DNA from 2 places in the Subtercola sp. PAMC28395 genome. Region 1 is predicted to be linked to the other one. Evidence: predicted binding sites of a transcription regulator. Region 1 holds the regulator's gene; the other holds the start of a gene.
The links. Region 1 encodes HspR, which represses chaperone genes until heat shock. Its sites were predicted from a motif close to AAGTTGAGTCNNNNNGACTCAACTT; they were not measured.

Region 1 (10,346 bases):
GGCCGGCATTTCGAGATCATCGAACGCTACGGCGTGACCACGTACTACACCGCTCCCACGCTGATCCGCACGTTCATGACGTGGTTCCCCGACGGGCTGCCGGGCGAGTTCGACCTGTCGAGCATCCGGCTGCTCGGTACCGTGGGCGAGGCGATCAACCCGGAGGCCTGGGTGTGGTTCCACGACCAGATCGGTGGCGGGCGGGCGCCGATCGTCGACACGTGGTGGCAGTCCGAGACGGGCTCGGCCGTCATCGCGCCCCTGCCGGGAGTCACCACGCTGAAACCCGGGTCAGCGACCTTCGCGCTGCCCGGCCTCACCGCCCGCATCGTAGACGAGCAGGGCGCAGAGGTGCCGTTCGGCTCTGGCGGCTACCTCGTGCTCGACGGAACCTGGCCGTCGATGGCCCGAACTGTCTGGGGTAACCCTGAGCGGTACCGCGACTCGTATTGGCTGAAGTACGCGGCGCAGGGCTTCTTCTTCGCCGGCGACGGCGCGAAGTACGACCACGAGGGCTACATCTGGCTGCTCGGCCGCGTCGACGACGTGATCAACGTGTCGGGACACCGCCTCTCGACCATCGAGATCGAGTCGGCGCTGGTCTCGCACGCGCACGTCGGGGAGGCAGGCGTGGTCGGGGTAACCGACGTGACGACGGGCGAGGCGATCGCCGCGTTCGTGATCCCCTCGCGTGACATCTCTGCTCAGGATGCTGCAGACCCCGTGTTCTGGGCGACCCTCGAGGCCGAGCTGGCCGCCGTTCTGCGCGCGCATGTGACCCGTGAGATCGGCGCCATCGCCAAACCGCGTGACCTCATCGTCGTGCCGGACTTGCCCAAGACCCGTTCGGGCAAGATCATGCGTCGCCTGTTGGCAGACCTGGTGGACGGGCGACCGCTCGGCGATACAACGTCGCTGCAGGATGAAACCGTGCCTCACCGTATTGCGGCCATCCTCGCAGCCAGACCCTGACACAGCGCGCTGGCGCTATGGGTGAGCATCCAGTGGATGCTCGCCGCGACGCCAGCGCCGAAAGGGCTATGCCCTTTCGGGATAACTCGATTGCGATCCACCTCACCGCACCCCGGCCAGGCAAAAACGCACTCGTCGGCCCTCGTTCAAACCGACACACTATTCGCGTCGGTTCGGCTCAGGGCCGACGATTGCGTTATCAGCCGAGCGGCACGACCTCTTCAGCCGGAGCAACCGTGAGCCCGCTGCCGTCGGCCGCCAACCCCACATACACCGTCTGCCCGTCTCGCACGGCTCCGGAGAGCAGCTGCATCGAGAGCCGGTCGTCGATCTCGTGCTGCATGAGCCGGCGCAACGGCCGAGCACCGTACACGGGATCGTAGCCGCGCTCAGCAAGCCAGGCCCGGGCATCCGGAGTCACGGCCAGCGACAGCCCGCGCTCGGAGACCCTCTGGGCGAGACGATCGACATACAGCGACACGATCTGCGACAGGTCGTCGTGCGACAGAGCCGAGAACACCACGATGTCGTCGAGCCGGTTGATGAACTCGGGTTTGAACGCCTGGCGAACAACTCCGAGCACGAGCTCTTCTTTTGTGGCGTCTGACAGCGACTGGTCGACGAGGTACTGCGAACCCAGGTTCGAGGTGAGGATCAGGATGGTGTTGCGAAAGTCGACCGTACGACCCTGCCCATCGGTGAGACGGCCGTCGTCGAGCACTTGCAGCAGCACATCGAAGACCTCGGGGTGAGCCTTCTCGACCTCGTCCATGAGCACCACGGAGTAGGGGCGCCGTCGAACCGCCTCGGTGAGCTGCCCGCCCTGCTCGTACCCGATGTAGCCGGGAGGCGCACCGAGAAGCCTCGCGACGGAGTGCTTCTCGCCGTACTCGCTCATGTCGATTCGGATCATCGCGCGTTCATCGTCGAACAGGAACTCCGCGAGCGCCTTGGCCAGCTCGGTCTTGCCCACCCCCGTCGGCCCGAGGAACAGGAACGACCCTGTCGGCCGGTTCGGGTCGGAGATGCCGGCCCGCGTGCGCCGGACTGCATCGGCAACGGAGCGCACGGCCGGCTTCTGGCCGATGAGCCGCTTGCCGAGCTCTGCCTCGAGATTCAGGAGCTTCTCGGTCTCACCCTGGGTGAGCTTGTCGACGGGGATGCCCGTCCAGGCCGCAATGACAGAAGCGATCTCAGCCTCGGTGACCTGGTCGCTCACCATACGCGGGGTATCGGGGTTCTGTTCGGCGTTCTCGGCCTCGCGCAGCTGCCGCTCCATGACCGGGATGTCTCCGTACAGGAGTCTGGATGCCCGTTCGAGGTTGCCCTCACGCTGCGCCCGTTCCGCAGCCATTCTGGCGGCGTCGAGTTTCGTCTTGAGCTCGCCGACACGGTTCAGCACGGCGCGCTCCTTGTCCCAGCGCTCCTGGACCACCGTCAGCTCGGCTTGGCGGGTGCCGAGGTCGAGGCGGAGCTTCTCAAGGCGCTGCTTGCTCGCCTCGTCCTTCTCCTTCGTAAGCGCCAGCTCTTCGAGCTTCAGTCGGTCGACACTGCGCCGCAGCTCGTCGATCTCGACCGGGGCCGAGTCGATCTCCATGCGCAAGCGCGAGGCGGCTTCGTCGATGAGGTCGATCGCCTTGTCGGGAAGCTGCCGCCCGGTGATGTACCGGTTCGAGAGTGAGGCCGCCGCAACGAGTGCGGCGTCGGCGATCGACACCTTGTGGTGTGCCTCGTAACGCTCCTTGAGCCCGCGCAGGATGGCGATGGTGTCTTCAACACTCGGTTCGCCGACGAACACCTGCTGGAACCGGCGTTCGAGCGCCGCGTCTTTCTCGATGAACTCGCGGTACTCGTCGAGCGTTGTCGCCCCGATGAGCCGTAGTTCGCCGCGCGCGAGCATCGGCTTCAGCATGTTCGACGCTGCGACAGAGCCTTCACCACCGCCCGCACCCATCAGCGTGTGGAGCTCATCGACGAAGGTGATGATCTCGCCGTCGGCGTCGTTGATCTCCTTCAGCACAGCTTTGAGGCGTTCTTCGAACTCCCCGCGGTATTTCGCGCCGGCGACGAGAGCCGCGAGGTCGAGTGAGACGAGCTGCTTGCCCTTCAGCGAATCGGCGACGTCACCGGCGACGATGCGCTGGGCGAGCCCCTCGACCACTGCCGTCTTGCCGACGCCGGGCTCACCGATGAGAACGGGATTGTTCTTGGTGCGGCGCGTCAGAACCTGGCTGACGCGCCGGATCTCGGCGTCGCGACCGATCACCGGGTCGAGTTTGCCGCTCGCCGCGATGTCGGTGAGGTTGACTCCATACTTCTGCAGCGCGCTCTGCTCCTCGTCGCCCTGCTGGCCACCGTTCTGGCCACCCTGCTGACCGCCTTGCGGCATCTGAGTTCTCCTGGGTCTGTGAAACAGAGACTACAAAACTTGAGTCTCTTACACTCAATTTTACGCCCTGCGGCGACTGAATTCCAGTGTTTGATCGATCATCACCCCGTTTCCAGCCTGTTCAACATAAGGTGTTGACAGTGAAGAGTATTTTGAGGCGTGAACTGGGGTCCCCGCTCATCCTTGGCCTGGTGGGGTCTCTCTTCATCGCGCTCGGCTCCCTCGCCGTCGGCTGGCTCGGCCCCGGCTCGAACGTGCGAAGCTGGGCGTTCATCGACGCACTCCGCTCCAACGTCCTCCTCGTGCATACCGCTACCATCGTGGTCATCGGGGCCAGCCTCCTGCTGGTGATCGCCTGGCTCAAACTCGGCGTGCAGTTGCGAGCCAATCCACCGGATGCCCTGCGGCGCGTCATCGTTGCTGCCGCTGTCTGGGCCGTTCCTCTCATCGTCGCGGTGCCCCTGTATTCTCGTGACCTCTTCGCCTACGTCGGCCAGGGCCGGCTCATGGTGGGCGGCTTCAACCCGTACCTCGACGGCATCTCGGCGATCCAGGGGTGGTTCAACATCGGGGTCGACCCGCTCTGGGCGAGCGCGAAGACGCCCTACGGCCCGGTCTACCTGTGGATCGAACAGATCGTCGTCGGCTCCGTCGGCACCTCACCCATCACCGCGGTCGCCATCTTCCGCCTGATCGCCGTGCTGGGCGTGGCGGGCATCGCCTTCTATGCCTACCGCATCGCCCGCCTGCGTGGGCTCGACCCTTCGCAGGTGCTGTGGCTGGTTCTCGCGAGCCCGATCATCATGTTCAACTTCATCGTCGGCGGCCACAACGACGCCCTCATGCTCGCCTTCCTCATTGCCGGCATGTACTACGCCATGATCAAGCGGCCGATCATCGCCACGATTCTCGTGACCCTTGCGATCGGGGTGAAACCCATCGCACTCATCGCTCTACCCGTGATCGGCATCATCTGGGCAGGCCAGAATCGCACCGTCCGCAGCACGATCAAGTACTGGGTCGCCACTGCGGCAATCTCGTTCGTGATCCTGGGCGTACTCGGGTTCGTGATGAATGTCGGTTTCGGCTGGGTGTTCACTCTGGCAACTCCTGGCGCGGTCGCCCACTGGTACGCGCCCGTCAATATCCTCGCGATCGGGCTCGGCGGCGCGTTCGGTGCCGTCGGTCTCGACGGTGAGATCGGCGCGAACATCGTCAAGTACACGGCGATGGCCCTGATGGCTGTCATCGTGGCATGGCTGATGCTCACCAAACGCAACATCGACCCGATGATGCGGCTCAGTTTCGCCTTCGCAGCTCTCGTGCTCTCGTCCGCGGTCATCCACCCGTGGTACGCCGCGTGGGTCATCGTGCTCTTCGCTGTCTCGGGAGTTCGAGTCGGTCTCCAGACGCATCTCATCGTCGCCGCCTCGATCTTCTTCGCCTGCGTCAGTATCGCTGAAGGCATGGACGTCTCCGATGCCGTGCAGGGCGACGTCGGTGCGGCCATCCTGCGAACGGTCATCATCTCAGGAGGGGCAATCGCTCTGATCGTCGCCTACTGCATCCACGAAGACCTGTCGATCGCGCTGCTTCGCCGACGCATTCGTGAGGCCAGGCTGCGCTTTGCCGTTTCACGAGCAGCGGCGGGCGCAGCGCGACGTGCGACCGGGCATCCCGCATCCCGCTCGGCTACCACCCTCACCAAGCCCTGACGGGTATCGCTCCCGCGGGCGCGAGAAGTCAGAGGCCGAGCTTGTCGACCCAGTATCGGAGAAACGCGGCACCCGCTTCGTCATGGATGAGGTCACCCTCGACGATGACCGGGTACGGCTTCTCGAGAACGCCATCGGAGGGCCGGACATCCACATGGGCGACGTCGTAACCCGCCGAGTGCAGGTAGTCGGCCATCTTGTAATCGCTGCGTGAGTCACCGACGGTTCGCCAGAGCGATGGCAGGTCGCCCTCGTCGATGAAGTGCGACAACGCACGCTCGGCCCCGCGGTCTTTGTCGAGTGTCACTGATTCGACGTCGGTCGAGATGATGGTCGGGTCGATGCGGAACGGGATGTGCCCCGCCGCATTCCTGACCTCGCGGTCGCCGTATCGAGCACCAAGCCCACGCTCCACCAGAGCGTCGAAAGCGACCTCGTTGTACCGCAATTGAGCGCTCTGGTACGTCTCGGCGTCGACCGTCGTCAACTGTTCCACAGAGACCATGGCGAGCTTCGTCTCGTCGAAGAACATCAGCTCGCTGAACTTCTCGCGTACGACGGCACGGATGCCCGCGGCGAACTCAGCCGGCAGCGCCACCGTCTCATCGACCTGCGTCTCACCGGCGCCCTCAGGGCCGACCGTGAACCAGACGGCACCCTTTTCAGCGACGACGAACATCCGGCCACCGTTCTCGAGGGCTTCACCCAGGCCTCCGGCCATCAGCGGAGCGATGACCTGCTCCTTCACGAAGTCGGCCGAGCGGCCCGTGATGAAGGCAATCGGCACGCCGCCTGCCGTCAGGGTGACGAGGTCGGTGAGGATGCTCGGCACCACGACAGACCGCGTGAGGGGTGAGGCGATGGGCCCGTCGATGTCGAGAAGAAGGCCGAGTGCGGGGGTCGTCATGCCCCCATTCTTTCATCCGCCGTCACACGCCGATCGAGTAGCGCGCGGGCTACGGTCGCCAGACCACCACTTCGGTGCGGCGCTGGGCGCGAACGCCACTCTTGAGGCTTACGACTTCGCCCTCGAGGCCAGCGGCGAACACGCGCCGACCCGGTCGATTGAGAAGCTCGTCCGCGAGAGCGGTCTCGAGCTCGCGCACACGCCTGGACAGCTGCTGGTTGAGGTTCTCCAGGTCGAGGATGCGCCTGATGCCCTCGAGTGAGATGCCCTCGGCTCCCAGCCGCGCTACCTCGCGCAGCTGCATGACGTCGCGAAGCGAATAACGCCTCGACTTGCCAGCCGTTCGGCTGGGACTCACAAGCCCCAGCCGGTCATATTGGCGCAACGTCTGCGGATGCATTTCTGCGAGTTCGGCGGCGACCGCGATGGCGAACAGTGGAGCATTCTCGTCCACAGGCATTGTCATCGCAGGTCACCTCACCGTTCTGTCTGATTCGCTTACGCAGGACTATTGGACTGATACCGCTTGTTTACTCGTGTGCTTTGGCCAGAAGCTCAGCACGCGGGTTCTCCTGGGGTTCCAACGCGTGGAACGCGAGAAGCGCGTCACGCGCCTCCGGAGACAGGTGCGAGGGCACAGCCACCTGGACCACAGCGAGCAGGTCGCCCGTGCCTTTCGGGGTGTCGACCCCCCGGCCCTTGACCCGAAGTACGCGGCCGCTCGGAGTGCCGGCACCGACGCGGAGTTTCACTGGTTCGCCGCCGAGCGTGGGCACCTCGATGGTCGCCCCGAGGGTCGCCTCGACGAAGGTGACGGGAACGTTGACCCTGAGGTTCAGGCCGTCTCGCTCGAAGACCGGGTGCTTGCGAACGGCGATCGTCAGTACGATGTCGCCGGTCTCGCCACCGTCGGGGCTCGCCTCACCCTTGCCTCGCAGCTTGATCTTCTGCCCATCAGCGACCCCGGCAGGGATCTTGACCGTGATGGTCTTGCCCTCTGACGTCTGCAACTTGATGGTGTCGCCCTTGGTCGCGGTGAGAAAGTCCACCGTGGTGCGTGCAGCGACGTCACGGCCGCGTGTCGGCCCGCCGTAGCCGCGGTAGCCGCCGCTGGGCTGACCGAACCCGGGCTGGCTGCCGCCGAACATGCCTCCAAGGAGGTCATCGAAGCCGCCCTGCTGGTACGAGTAGCTCGTATTGGCTCCGCCACCGCCGCCGCCACGACCTCCGCCGAACATGCCGCCGAAGACGTCTTCGAAGCCGCCGCCCTGGCCCTGGCCACCCGCTGTGAAGCGGGCGCCAGAACCCATGGCGCGAATCTGGTCATACTCCTTGCGCTGTTCGGGGTCGGCGAGAACCGAGTGGGCTTCGCTGATCTCCTTGAACTTCGCCTCGGCGGCAGCATCACCAGGGTTGGAGTCCGGGTGGAACTGCCGCGCGAGCTTGCGATACTGCTTCTTCAGGTCGGCAGGCGTGACGTCCTTCGACACCCCGAGGACCTTGTAGAAGTCCTTGTCGAACCAATCCTGGCTAGCCATTCGGCACCGCTACGACAACCTTCGCCGCACGGAGCAGCGTCGAACCGAGGAAGTAACCGGTCTCGACGACATCAGAGATGGTCTCGACCTGCACGTCTGCGCTCGGCTGCTGGAAGATCGCCTCGTGCAGCTGGGGATCGAAGGGCTCGCCAGCAGCTCCGAAGGGCTTCAGACCGAAACGCTCGACCCCGGTTCGCAGTTTCGCCACAATGGAAGCGAACGGGCCCTCAGCAAGGTCGCCGTGCTTCTCAGCACGGTCGAAGTCGTCGAGAACCGGCAGCAGAACCTTCACCACGTCACCGACCGTCCGTTCACGCTCGACTTCCCGGTTGGCTTCGGTGCGCTTGCGATAGTTGGCGTACTCAGCGGTCACCCGCTGCAGGTCTGCGAGACGTTCGGCCGCCAGGTCGACAGCGGCAGTCGCCTCAGCCTCACCAGCGCTCACAGCATCCAGAAAGCTCAGATCGTCGTCGTTGAACTGGTCATCTCCCACGGTCTCCTCTTCTCCTGTTGCTTCTGCGTTCTCGCCCTCACCAGCATCGGTGTGCGTTTCGACATCTGGGCCTTCGGCCTCGATGAAGGCGGCGTCTTCGACGGGCTCGCCCGTCACCGGGTCTGTCGCGTCTGCGGCAGACCCGGTAGGGGCGCTTGGCCCGGCAGGCGTACCTGTCGGGTCGAACGGGCCAGAAGACTCGTCACTGCCGCGGCCTGACTTGTCTTTCTTGCCCATGATTACTTCTGCTCTTTCGATTCTTCGTCGTCGACGACTTCAGCATCAACGATATCTTCGTCGCTGCTCGCCGTCTCTTCGGCAGGCTGGTCGGCTGCAGCGGCTGCTGCGGCTTCGTCGGCCTGCGAGTTGGCGTAGATGGCCTGGCCGAGCTTCGACTGGCTCTCGTTGAGCTTGTCGAAGGCCGACTTGACCGCTTCATCGTCGTCTCCGGCGAGGGCGCTCTTCAGAGCGTCGACATCGGCCTGCACCTCGGTCTTGACCTCTTCGGGCAGCTTGTCTTCGTTGTCTTTGATGAGCTTGTCGATCGAGTACGCGAGCTGCTCGCTCGTGTTGCGCGTCTCAGCGGCCTCGCGGCGCTTCTTGTCTTCTGCGGCGTGCTCTTCACCCTCGCGCACCATGCGGGCGATGTCGTCCTTCGACAGGCTCGACCCACCGGTGATCGTCATCGACTGCTCCTTGCCCGTGCCCTTGTCTTTGGCAGACACGTGCACGATGCCGTTGGCGTCGATGTCGAAGGTGACCTCGACCTGCGGAATGCCGCGCGGGGCCGGCGCAATGCCGGTCAGCTCGAACGTTCCGAGGTTCTTGTTGTCACGGGTGAACTCACGCTCGCCCTGGAAGACCTGGATGGCCACAGACGGCTGGTTGTCGTCTGCAGTGGTGAAGGTCTCGCTGCGCTTGGTCGGGATGGCCGTGTTGCGCTCGATGAGCTTGGTCATCATGCCGCCCTTGGTCTCGATACCGAGAGAGAGCGGGGTGACGTCGATGAGCAGAACGTCTTTGCGCTCGCCCTTCAGCACGCCGGCCTGCAGTGCGGCACCGACAGCCACGACCTCGTCGGGGTTGACGCCCTTGTTGGGCTCACGCCCACCGGTCAGCTTCTTGACCAGCGAGACGACGGCGGGCATACGGGTCGATCCACCGACCAGAACGACGTGGGCGATGTCGGCGATCGAGACACCGGCCTCCTTGATGACGTCGTGGAACGGCTTCTCGGTGCGGGCCAGCAGGTCTGCGGTCAGCTCTTCGAACTTCGCGCGGCTCAGGGTCTCGTCGAGGTTGGCAGGGCCGTTCTCGGTGAGCGAGAGGTAGGGAAGCTGGATGGTCGTGGAAAGCGATCCCGACAGCTCCTTCTTGGCCTGCTCAGCGGCCTCCTTCAGACGCTGCTTGGCGATCTTGTCGCCAGAGACGTCGACGCCGGTCGAGTCCTTGAAGCGCTTGATCAGGTAGTCGACGACACGCTGGTCCCAGTCGTCGCCGCCGAGGCGGTTGTCGCCGGCGGTCGAGCGCACCTGGATGGTGGAGAAGTCGTCGTCCTTGCCCACTTCAAGCAGAGAGACATCGAAGGTACCGCCACCGAGGTCGAAGACCAGGATGAGTTCGTCTTCTTTACCCTTGTCGAGGCCGTAGGCGAGTGCGGCAGCGGTCGGCTCGTTGATGATGCGCAGAACGTTCAGCCCGGAGATCTCGCCAGCCTCTTTGGTGGCCTGGCGCTCGGCGTCGTTGAAGTATGCGGGAACGGTGATGACCGCGTCGGTGACCTTGTCACCGAGGTACGACTCAGCGTCGCGCTTCAGCTTCGCAAGAATGCGCGCAGAGATCTCCTGCGGGGTGTACTTCTTGTCGTCGACCTTGACGGTCCAGTCGGTTCCGATGTGGCGCTTGACGCTCGCAATCGTGCGGTCGACGTTGGTGACGGCCTGGCGCTTGGCGGTCTCGCCGACCAGCACCTCTCCGTCTTTGGTGAAGGCGACAACCGACGGGGTCGTGCGAAAGCCTTCTGCATTGGCGATGACGGTGGGTTCTCCACCTTCGAGGACGGCGACGACCGAGTTGGTGGTACCGAGGTCGATTCCTACTGCACGAGCCATGTGCTTTACTCCTTCTTGGCCTTCCGGCCGGCTAAAGATGCTTCAGACCCAGATACGGATACTTGAGTCTTATACGCTCAAGTTTACTCCCCGTCGATCAGGTGTCAAGTCCGAAGGCCAAGAACTTGAGTAGATGTGACTCAACTTTCAATACACCTTCGGTTTACCCAGAAACTGTACTGTGTGGTCATGACTGCAACGGCGGCAGGCCCGACTGGCCC
Region 2 (10,346 bases), 650 kb from region 1:
ATCTCACAACAAAACTGAGATCGATCTCAATATAGGGCTGATGACTTCACGAAGACACCTGCACCACACCGCAAGCGAAGTCAGACTCTGCCACTCTTCCCCTCCATCGGGCGAAAGTGAGAGAGTCAGATCGCACTCAAAGGAGAGTTACCCGAAATGAAACGTATCGTTCAGACCGTCGGAGCAGTCAGTGTGGCAGCATCGCTGCTTCTCGTGGCTTCCGGCTGCAGCGGCTCGACCACGGCAAGTTCGACCGCCGGCGGAGCGAAGCCGCTCACCATCGCCTTCGTCATGGGCGCAGAGGCCGACCCGTTCTTCAAGGCAATGAATGTCGGCGCTGCTGCTGAGACATCCGCCAAGGGCGACAAGCTGATCTGGCAGGGCGACCCCTCGCTCTACTCGCCGGCAACGCAGATTCCCATCGTCGACCAGGTGCTGGCCCAGAAGCCGGACTGCCTCGTGCTGATCCCGACCGACCCTGACGCGCTCCAGGCTTCGGTCACCAAGGCGACCGCAGCGAAGATCCCTGTGGTCAACGTCGACACTCACGTCACCGACCTCAGCAACGTCATCTCGTTCATCACCGGAGACAACGTTCAGGGCGGCCAGGCCGCAGCCGACCAGATGGCTACGGCGATCGGTTACAAGTCCGGTGGCAGCTACAAGGTCGTTGCCGGCCTGACCTCGGCCACCGCGACCACCAACGTCGATCGTCTCAAGGGCTTCAAAGACCAGCTCGCAGCGAAGTACCCGGGCATCGAGCTCGTCGACACGGCATACTCGCAGTCGCAGGCAGCCACCGCTGACAGCAACGTGAGCAACTGGTTGACCAAGTACCCCGACCTCGCGGGCATCTTCGCCATTGACGGCACCAACGCCACGGGCGCTTCATCTGCCCTCCAGGCCAAGGGCCTGACCGGCAAGGTCGCACTCATCGGCTACGACGCATACAAGTCCAACGTCGATCTGATCGGTAAGGGCGTCTTCACTGCTCTCATCGCCCAGAACCCGGCCGAAGAAGCCAAGCAGGCTGTCGACGCATGCCACACCTACATCGACAACGGCAACAAGGCCACCGGTATCGAAGCCAAGGTCACACTGCCGAACATCACGCTGAACAAAGACACCTCGGCTGCTGACCTGACGAAGTACACCTACGTCCAGTAGTCACCCCCTGCCGCGGCTTCGTCGGTCACCACCCGAAGGTGACCGGCGGGGCCGCACCCCCTCATCTCACCACCGCATGCTCGAGCACCACTGCATGTATCTCTAGACGCTGTCTTCATACGACGCGAAAGGCACCCCGTGGCAATCACCGAAACAATCGAACTGAAGCCGGGCGCAGGCGCACAGCCGCCTGTCACTCCCGGCAAGCGGTTCATCGAGCTGCTCACCAACCAGCAGACGATTCTTCTGCTGGTCCTGATCGGAATGGTGATTGTCTTCTCCGTTCTGAACCCGGTCTTCTTCACCGTCGACGTGTTCGGCAACATCCTGCTCGACTGGGGCCCCATCGTTCTCATCGCGGTCGCTGAGACGTTCGTCGTCATCTCGGGCGGAATCGATCTCTCGGTCGGTGCCACTCTCGGCTTCTCGGGTGTGATTGCGGCCTACGCCATGCAGGCGATGACCGCAGCCGGCCAGAACGACGGAATCACGATCTTCGTCGGAACGCTCGTGGCTGCGGCGACCGGTGTGCTCGTCGGTTTCATCAACTCCGTACTCATCAACCGGTTGCACCTCGTGCCCTTCATTGCCACACTGGCCACCCTCGGTGCCGCTGGCGGTATGTCGATCGTGCTCACGGGCGGTGCGCCCATCGGTGAAGGCCCGCAGAGCGCCATTCTGCTCAGCGTGCCGTGGCTCGGCCCGCTTTCGTGGCCGCTGATCTTCGTGATCATCATCGTCGTGATCGCCGGTCTGTTCCTGCACAAGGCCCGCTTCGGCCGGTACACCTACGCGATCGGCTCGAACTCGTTCGCCGCCCTGGCCGCCGGTATCAATGTGAAGCGGCACCTGACGAAGATCTACGTTCTGTCGGGTCTGCTCTCGGGCCTGGCGGGTATGTTCCTCTACATCCGCCTGGGTTCGGGTGCTCCGACCTCCGGTGTCGGAGACGAGCTCGACGCCATCGCCGCAGTCGTCATCGGTGGCGTCGCACTCTCGGGTGGTGTCGGCCGCATGTCGGGTACGGTCCTCGGATCGCTCATCCTCGCCACCGTCACCAGCGGTCTCATCATCATCGGCGTCGAACCGAACTGGAAGCAGGTCGTCGTCGCCATCCTCATTGCCGCAGCGGTCTCGCTGCAGGCCCTGCGCGCGAACGGAAGACGCTCATGACCCTCGCAGATGCACCTCTCTACGAAGTACGCAACATCTCCAAGAAGTACGGCAGCGTCGTCGCTCTCGATGACGTGAGCCTCAGCGTCAGGGCCGGAGAGGTCATCGGCCTGGTCGGCGACAACGGCGCCGGCAAGTCGACACTCGTGAAGGCGCTCGCTGGGGCGCATCAGCCGGACTCAGGCCAGATTCTGCTCGAGGGCGTCGAACGCCACTGGAAGAGCCCGCACGAAGCGCTCGAAGCCGGCGTCGAGACCCTCTATCAGGAGTCGAGCCTCGCTCCCCACCTCTCGGTGAGCTCGAACGTGTTCCTCGGTCGCGAGATCCCGAGCCCGGGCATCCTCGGCAAGCTCGGATTCCTGGCCCAGAAGCGAATGGATGCTGAAGCCCACGCCGACCTTGAGCGTGTCGGTATTGCGGTGCCGGCGTCGAACCGCCCCGTTTCCCAGCTCTCTGGTGGGCAGCGCCAGGCTGTCGCCATCGGCCGTGCAGTGTCGTGGGCACGCAAGGTCATCATCCTCGACGAGCCCACGAACCACCTCGGCGCGAGACAGTCGAAGGAAGTCCTGCAGGTCATCCGTGCCGCCAAAGCGAAGGGGCTGGGTGTGATCTTCATTTCGCACACCCTGCCTCACGTGCTGGAGGTCACCGACCGTGTCGTCGTGCTGCGACTCGGCAAGATCGTCAAAGACGCACCCACGGCGGATTTCGACGTGGACACCCTGCTCGGCACGATCACCGGTCTGCTCGTCTGACCGCTTTCGTGAACAGGTCAGCTGCGGCTGCCGGGAACTCGTGGTTCTCCGGCTGGTCGCAGCTTTTCTGTGTGCAGTGTCGTGGAAGCTCTCAGTTGCCGTGCCTCTGTGCGGCTGCGTTCACTACCTTGTCGACGATGGCTTGTGGGTTGAAGTCCGGTGGGGCCTGGGTTGGGGGGAATTCGGTGAAGGTCGCGATGTGTTGCTGCACGATGGCTGCTGCCGGAAGCACGGTCCAGAGTTTCTCGCCGGCATACAGGGGGTAGGCCGGGTCTTCCATGTGGCGTTCGAACGGGTCGACGCGCAGGTTGACGGGTTGCGGAACGGTGCTCTTCACGATGGCCCCATGGAACCAGTCGTCTTTCGTCTGGAAGTGCACCTTCCAGTTGTTGTAGCGCAGCGCGAAGAGGTCTCGTTCGCCGTAGTAGAAGAATTCGTGGCGCGGCGACTCGTCGACTTCGCCTGTCAGGTAGGGCAACTGGTTGTAGCCGTCGATGTGCACCCTGAAGTGCTTGTCGCCGAAGTCGGCTCCCTCGAGGAGTTCTTCTTTGACCTCGGGTCTACCGACTGCGGCCATGACGGTGGGCAGGATGTCTTCGAGGGAGAAGATGCCGTTCAGCACCTGGCCCGCGGGGATCTTTCCCGGCCAGCGGATGGCGAGTGGGGAGCGGAAGCCGCCCTCCCAGCCGAGACCCTTCTCGCCGCGGAAGGGCGAGGTGCCGCCGTCGGGCCAGGTGAAGGCCTCTGAACCGTTGTCGCTGGCGAACACCACGATCGTGTTGTCCGCGATGCCGAGCTCGTCGAGTTTGGCGAGCAGTTCTCCGACGACCCAGTCGAGTTCCTGCATCCCGTCGGCGTAGACACCGAGGCCGGTCTTGTCTTTCCAGCGCTCCGAGAGATGCGTCCATACATGCATCCGCGTGGTGTTGTGCCACAGGAGAAAGGGCTCGTCTGCGGCGACGGCGCGGTCGATGAAATCGAGCGAGTGCTCGAGCAGGTCATCCTCGATGCTCTCCATGCGCTTGCGCGTGAGGGGCCCAGTGTCGGTGATCGTCTGCTTACCGATGGGCCCGAACCGCGGATCCACGGTCGGGTCATCCACGGTGCTCGCCTTGCAGTCGAGCACGCCGCGCGGAATGAACAGCTGCTGGAAGATCGGCAGTTCTTTGGGGTACTCGGGCTGCTCGGGCTCTTCTTCGGCGTTCAGGTGGTACAGATTGCCGTAGAACTCGTCGAAGCCGTGTACCGTCGGCAGGAACTTGTTACGGTCGCCGAGGTGGTTCTTGCCGATCTGCGCCGTTCGGTAGCCCTCCGGCTTGATGAGCTCAGCGAGGGTCGGATCGGAATCCTGGATTCCCTGCTCGGCCCCGGGCAACCCGACTGTCGTGAGCCCGGTGCGGAGCGGAATCTGCCCAGTGATGAACGCCGCCCGCCCGGCCGTGCAGCTAGCCTGCGCATAGTTGTCGGTCATCATCGCGCCCTCGGCCGCGATGCGATCGATGTTGGGCGTCTCAGTGCCCATGATCCCGCGATGATACGCCCCGACATCGAACCAACCGATGTCGTCGGCGAGAATCAGCAGAATGTTCGGTTTTTCGTTCGTCATCGAATCCTCGCGCCCCTGAACGCGTCAGCACGTCCACCCTCCCATGGTATGCAGAGGCCTTTGCGCTGTCACGAAACAGTTTCGGCTCGTACGAAGGGCATGCACCCTCTTCGGGAATAGAGTCGCGTCGTGTGCGTTAACTTGATACGAAGGCACTCAAGTTTCACAGGAGGACCACTTGCCCATTTCACCCGACAACCTCGGCCCCGCGGCCGAAGGCTCCAGCTCGTTCGACGAATTCCTCGCCCGCTACCTGCAGGGTGAGCGCGCCGCCCAAGCCGGTCGTCCCATCGACATCAGCAGGCTCATGAGCCGGCGTACCCACGAGGTACTCGCCGAGGCCGGCCAGTTTGCGCTCTCCCACGGCCAGAGCGAGCTCGATGCCCTGCACATTCTGCGGGTCATCGCTGAACAGGAACCCGCGTCCGACGCCATTGCCCGCCTCGGAGCGAGCCCCTCTGCGATCGCGCACGCCGCCGAGCAGCGCTTGCCGCAGTCGTCGACCGAACGCCCCGATGTTCTGCCTTCGCTGACCCAGTCGGCCCAGCGCACGCTCTTTCACGCCTACCAGGTCGCCCGGGCATCCGGCTCGACCTACATCGACCCCGAGCACCTCTTCTTCGCGCTGGTCATCAACCAGGATTCACCGGCTGGTCAGGTGCTCGCCGCCGCCGGCGTGACTCCGGATGCCCTGCAAGCCGGAATGCGCGAAACCGTCAGCGCGGGCGAGGCGTCTGACCCGATGTCGCCCGCGTCCCCGGAGTCTGAAACCCCGATGCTCGACAGGTTCGGCACCGACCTCACGGAGATGGCTCGCGAAGGCGACCTCGACCCTGTGATCGGCCGCTCCGACGAGATCGAGCAGACCATCGAGATCCTCTCCCGTCGTACCAAGAACAACCCCGTGCTCATCGGCGAGGCCGGCGTCGGCAAGACCGCGATCATCGGTGGGATCGCCCAGGCCATCGTCGACGGCGGTGTTCCCGAGCAACTGCGCGGCAAGCGTGTCGTCTCGCTCGACCTGCCCGCGATGCTGGCGGGCACGAAGTACCGTGGCGACTTCGAGGAGCGCCTCACCACAGTGATGGACGAGATCGCCGCCCACAAGTCCGAGCTGATCGTCTTCATCGACGAGCTGCACACCGTCGTCGGTGCTGGCGGCTCCGGCGAAGGCGGAATGGACGCCGGCAACATCCTGAAGCCCCGACTTGCAAAGGGCGAACTGCACCTGGTCGGTGCCACCACCCTCAAGGAATACCGTGCGATCGAGAAGGATCCTGCGCTCGAGCGCCGCTTCCAGCCCGTCGTGGTCGGCGAACCGAGCATCGAAGACGCCGTGAAGATCCTCGCGGGTCTCCGCGGGGCATATGAAGACCACCACGGCGTGACCTACACCGATGAGGCCATCCGCGCGTCCGTCGAGCTGTCGGCGCGCTACGTCACCGACCGTTTCCTCCCCGACAAGGCGATCGACCTGATCGACCAGGCCGGTGCGCGACTGCGCCTGAAGCTGGGCCTCAAGTTCGACGCTTCTGCCTTACTGGTGCAGCTCGCAGATCTCGAAGCCTCGAAGAACTCCGCCGTCGCGGCAGAGCACTACGAAGAAGCTTCGCGGCTGCGCGACGAGATCGGAACGGTGCACGCGAAGCTCTCCGCGGGCGCGGCTGGTCACACTGCGACGTCTCTGCCTGCGACGCCTCTGCGCGGTCGATCCTCAGGGTCGACGACAGGCTTGTCGACCACGGTTGGTGAGCCCGAGATCGCAGCTGTGATCGCGCGCGCCACCGGCATCCCGGCCGAGCGCTTGACCGAGGTCGACCGTGAACGTCTCGCGTTGCTCGAGACCGAGCTGCACGAGCGCGTGATCGGTCAGGACGACGCGGTCACTGTCGTCGCCAAGGCCGTTCGCCGCAACCGCACCGGCATGGGCGACCAGAACCGGCCCGTCGGCAGTTTCCTGTTTCTCGGCCCGACCGGCGTCGGCAAGACCGAGCTCGCCAAGACGCTCGCGTCGAGCCTGTTCGGTGACGAGAAGGCCATGCTGCGCTTTGACATGAGTGAGTTCGGCGAGCGCCACACGGTGTCTCGCCTGGTCGGAGCCCCTCCCGGATACGTCGGGTACGACGAGGCCGGCCAGCTGACCGAGCGTGTTCGCCGCAACCCCTACTCGGTCATCCTGTTCGATGAGATCGAGAAGGCCCACCCAGACGTCTTCAATCTGCTTCTTCAGGTGCTCGACGACGGTCGCCTGACCGACGGCCAGGGCCGCACAGTCGACTTCCGCAACACCGTCATCATCATGACCTCGAACCTCGGTTCGGAGTTCCTGGCGAGCCGGGGCGGGGCCATCGGGTTCGTCGCCGACCCGACAGCTGGCGGCGGTTTCGGCAGCGACAAGGCCCTTCGCGACCGCGTGATGGGCAAGCTGCGCGAGGCGATGCGCCCCGAGCTCCTCAACCGCATCGACGAGATCGTGCTGTTCAGAAAGCTCGAGACCGCGCAGCTGCGTGAGATCGTCGACCTGCTGCTCGGTGCGACCAGGGCCCGTCTGGCCGTTCGGAACGTCACCATCGAGGTGACCGACGCCGCGATCGACTGGATCGCGTCGACCGGGTACGAGCCCGAGTATGGCGCACGCCCGCTTCGCCGCGTCATCCAGCGCGAGGTGGATGATCGCATCGCCGATCTCCTGGTGACAGGTGCGCTCAGCGATGGTGGCTCCGTCACCGTCGATGCCCACGATGGCTCTCTCGTGGTGGTTGCTGGTTCCATCGCCGACGCCGGGTTGCCCCTGGCCGCGTAACCCGAGACTCGTTCCCTGGGGAACGGGAAGGTGCCCCGAGCGGATCCTTCTTCACGGAAGAGATTCACTCGGGGCATCTCTGTATATGCGGCCCCCTGCGGCCGAACTGTGGGGTACTGTCGTCGCATGACGCCCGCAGAGCTTGCCAACCTCGCGCACCTGCGCCGGGCGCGCGACCTCATCGACCGCGACTTCGCGAAGGCGCTTGACGTACCGACCATGGCTGCGCGCGCCATGATGTCGCCCGCGCACTTCTCGCGGTTGTTCCGCGCGGCCTACGGCGAGACTCCGTACGGCTACCTCATGACCCGTCGCATCGAGCGGTCGATGGCGTTGCTGAGGGCCGGCATGAGTGTGACCGACGCGTGCATGGCCGTCGGCTCGACCTCGCTCGGGTCGTTCAGCACGCGGTTCACCGAGTTGGTCGGCGAACCTCCGAGCGTGTATCGGGCACGCGAGCACCCTGCCGTGATCGTTATGCCGACCAGGATCGCGCAAGAACAGACTCGTCCGCGACGGCGGGCAAGCGGTGCACCGCAGGCGAGCAGGATTCGAGAAGCAGCGGCGCGGGCATCCGTCTAGCGTTGCTGACATGACGATTTCACTCAGATACTCCCAGATCACAGTCAATGACGTCGATGAGTCACTGGGCTTCTACCGCGACGCGCTGGGTCTGGCGGTGCGCAACGACGTCGCCAATGGTGGCTACCGCTGGCTCACGCTCGGCAGCGATGCGCAGCCCGGGCTCGAGATCGTGCTCTCGGAGCCCCACGCCGGTCGCTCGCAGGCCGACGGCGACGCCCTTCAGGAGTTGTTGACGAAGGGCGTCCTGCCCATCATGGTCTTCAGTACCGATGACCTCGATGCGACCTTCGAGCGGGTTCGGGCCTCGGGAGCCGAGGTGCTGCAGGAGCCGATCGACCAGCCGTGGGGCCCACGCGACTGTGCCTTCCGCGACCCGTCGGGTAACACTGTTCGTATCAACCAGGCCGTGTAGGGCGCGCACCCACGGCGGAATACGCGAAGCGGGTCTCGAGTTGGCCCTCTTGACATGGATACTGCCCTGCACTCACAACTCTCGCCGAGCGTGACGATCGTGGGTCACGTGTGTATCGACCAGAACCGCACCGTCGAAGACCTGACCGACGAGCACCGAATCGACAATGGTGCCGGCACCAGTGCGACGGTCGACGCTGGCGACACGGGGAGTTCGGCTGGCTCGCCGGCCGTCTACATGGCGCCCCAGTTCAGCAGGAACGGCGTCGACGATGTGTACGTTCTCGCCCCGTACTCAGACGATTTTCTCGGTCTGGGAGCTGGCCTTCATTTTCTGAACCCGCCGCAGCCGGGAAGAACGATGCTCTACCGCAACATCATCGAGGGTGGCCTGCGGCGACAGGAGTGTTATCTCTCGGAGACTGCGAAATCGGTGCCCCTGAATGACGTGGTCGCGGATCGTCTCGCGTCAACCGACATTCTGGTGGTCGCTCCACTCCTGCCCACCCTGACTGCGGACTACATTCGCCAGGTGACGGCTGCCGCACCATCGCACGCCGTCACGATTCTGATCGCACAGGGTTATCTTCGCGACGTGACCGATGAGTCGGTTGTGGTCAAGCGTGCATTCATCGAGCATGCCGACATCCTGCCGCAGTTCGACCTCGTCGTCTTCTCCGACGAAGACATCTCCGATGCGCTTGTCGTTGCCAGGAACTGGTCTGGTCTCTATCCCCAAGTGCGATTCGTCGTCACCCAGAACAGTGCAGGGGCGACTGTCTTCTGCGCGGGCATGCCCACCCATGTCGCTGCGCACCCCATCGATACGGTGGGCCAGGCCATCGGAGCGGGCGACGTCTTCAGCGCCGCGCTGTCGTTTTCGTACTTCCGCGGCGGTGACGCGGTTGATGCCGTGGCCGAGGCGAACAGTGCCGCAGCTGAATTCATCGTGCGCTCCGCGGCGCGGGCGGCCGTCTGAGTCGCGGCGCCACAGCGTTCGCGCCATGCTGCCGAGGCGAATGGATGCCCGGCAGCAGCCCGCTCGATAGGCTCGCCTTGTGACAACGCACGAAACGCCGACCCCGACGGGAGTCACGCCTGCGCCGCGCGCTCGCCGGGCATCCCGCAGGCGCTGGATTCTCGTCGGCGCGGTCGCACTTGCGGCACTCGTGTATGTCGGCGTCGTGTTGCTCTATGCCTCGAGCGGACGAGTGGTCTCGGTGGGCGAGAAGGACTCCACGGCTCCGGTCGGAGGGGTGACCGTCTTGCTCACTCCGCAGGCCGTCAACCCTGTCGGCGAGAGCATCACCATGCAACTCAAGCTCGTGACATCCGACCAGATCCAGCCCGTCGATTCCGCGTTCCTCCCGGAACAGGTCAGTGTGATCATTTCACCAGTCGAAGGCAACCAATCGATCGATTTTGCGAAGGACTCGATTCCCGGCACCAAGACCGTGACCCTGCTCACGCCGGGTGAGGTCGAGAAATGGCCATTCGACTCCTATCGCCAGCAGAATCTGGTGGTCATTGCGTACACGACGGTTGATGGGGTTGCGACACCGGTTCCCACGAAGGTCTACCTCACCGGAGACATGCCGGGGTGGAGCCTGGCGGGTCGGGAGACACCGACCGACACAGTGAATGTGACGGTGGCCGGCGAGACGGAAGACCTGCCCGTCATCTCCGTTTCAGCCACCCGCTCCGCGAGCACTGTCGCGTTCGGCATCGTGCTGCTGGGGCTCATGGTCGCGATGCCGGTGCTTGTACTCTTCGTGGCGATCACGGTCTATCGCGGGCGGCGTAAGGTCGAGGCGTCGTTCATGAGTTGGATGGGCGCGATGCTCTT

Region 2: a site for HspR is predicted at 4,840-4,864, ahead of KPL76_RS02055 (ATP-dependent Clp protease ATP-binding subunit). Genes of this name have one in related genera too.

The regions. Positions count from the first base shown of each region.
Region 1 covers NZ_CP076547.1:1,063,925-1,074,270, reverse strand. The annotation lists gene acs (acetate--CoA ligase) at 1-972, shown strand, start outside; gene KPL76_RS05115 (ATP-dependent Clp protease ATP-binding subunit) at 1,172-3,361, opposite strand; gene mptB (polyprenol phosphomannose-dependent alpha 1,6 mannosyltransferase MptB) at 3,502-5,076, shown strand; gene KPL76_RS05105 (hypothetical protein) at 5,105-5,983, opposite strand; gene KPL76_RS05100 (heat shock protein transcriptional repressor HspR) at 6,033-6,449, opposite strand; gene KPL76_RS05095 (DnaJ C-terminal domain-containing protein) at 6,514-7,521, opposite strand; gene KPL76_RS05090 (nucleotide exchange factor GrpE) at 7,514-8,251, opposite strand; gene dnaK (molecular chaperone DnaK) at 8,254-10,125, opposite strand; gene KPL76_RS05080 (MFS transporter) at 10,315-10,346, shown strand, end outside.
Region 2 covers NZ_CP076547.1:415,261-425,606, reverse strand. The annotation lists gene KPL76_RS02075 (substrate-binding domain-containing protein) at 157-1,167, shown strand; gene KPL76_RS02070 (ABC transporter permease) at 1,306-2,340, shown strand; gene KPL76_RS02065 (ATP-binding cassette domain-containing protein) at 2,337-3,095, shown strand; gene KPL76_RS02060 (arylsulfatase) at 3,187-4,701, opposite strand; gene KPL76_RS02055 (ATP-dependent Clp protease ATP-binding subunit) at 4,880-7,504, shown strand; gene KPL76_RS02050 (helix-turn-helix transcriptional regulator) at 7,631-8,086, shown strand; gene KPL76_RS02045 (VOC family protein) at 8,097-8,501, shown strand; gene KPL76_RS02040 (carbohydrate kinase family protein) at 8,556-9,479, shown strand; gene KPL76_RS02035 (DUF4436 family protein) at 9,559-10,346, shown strand, end outside.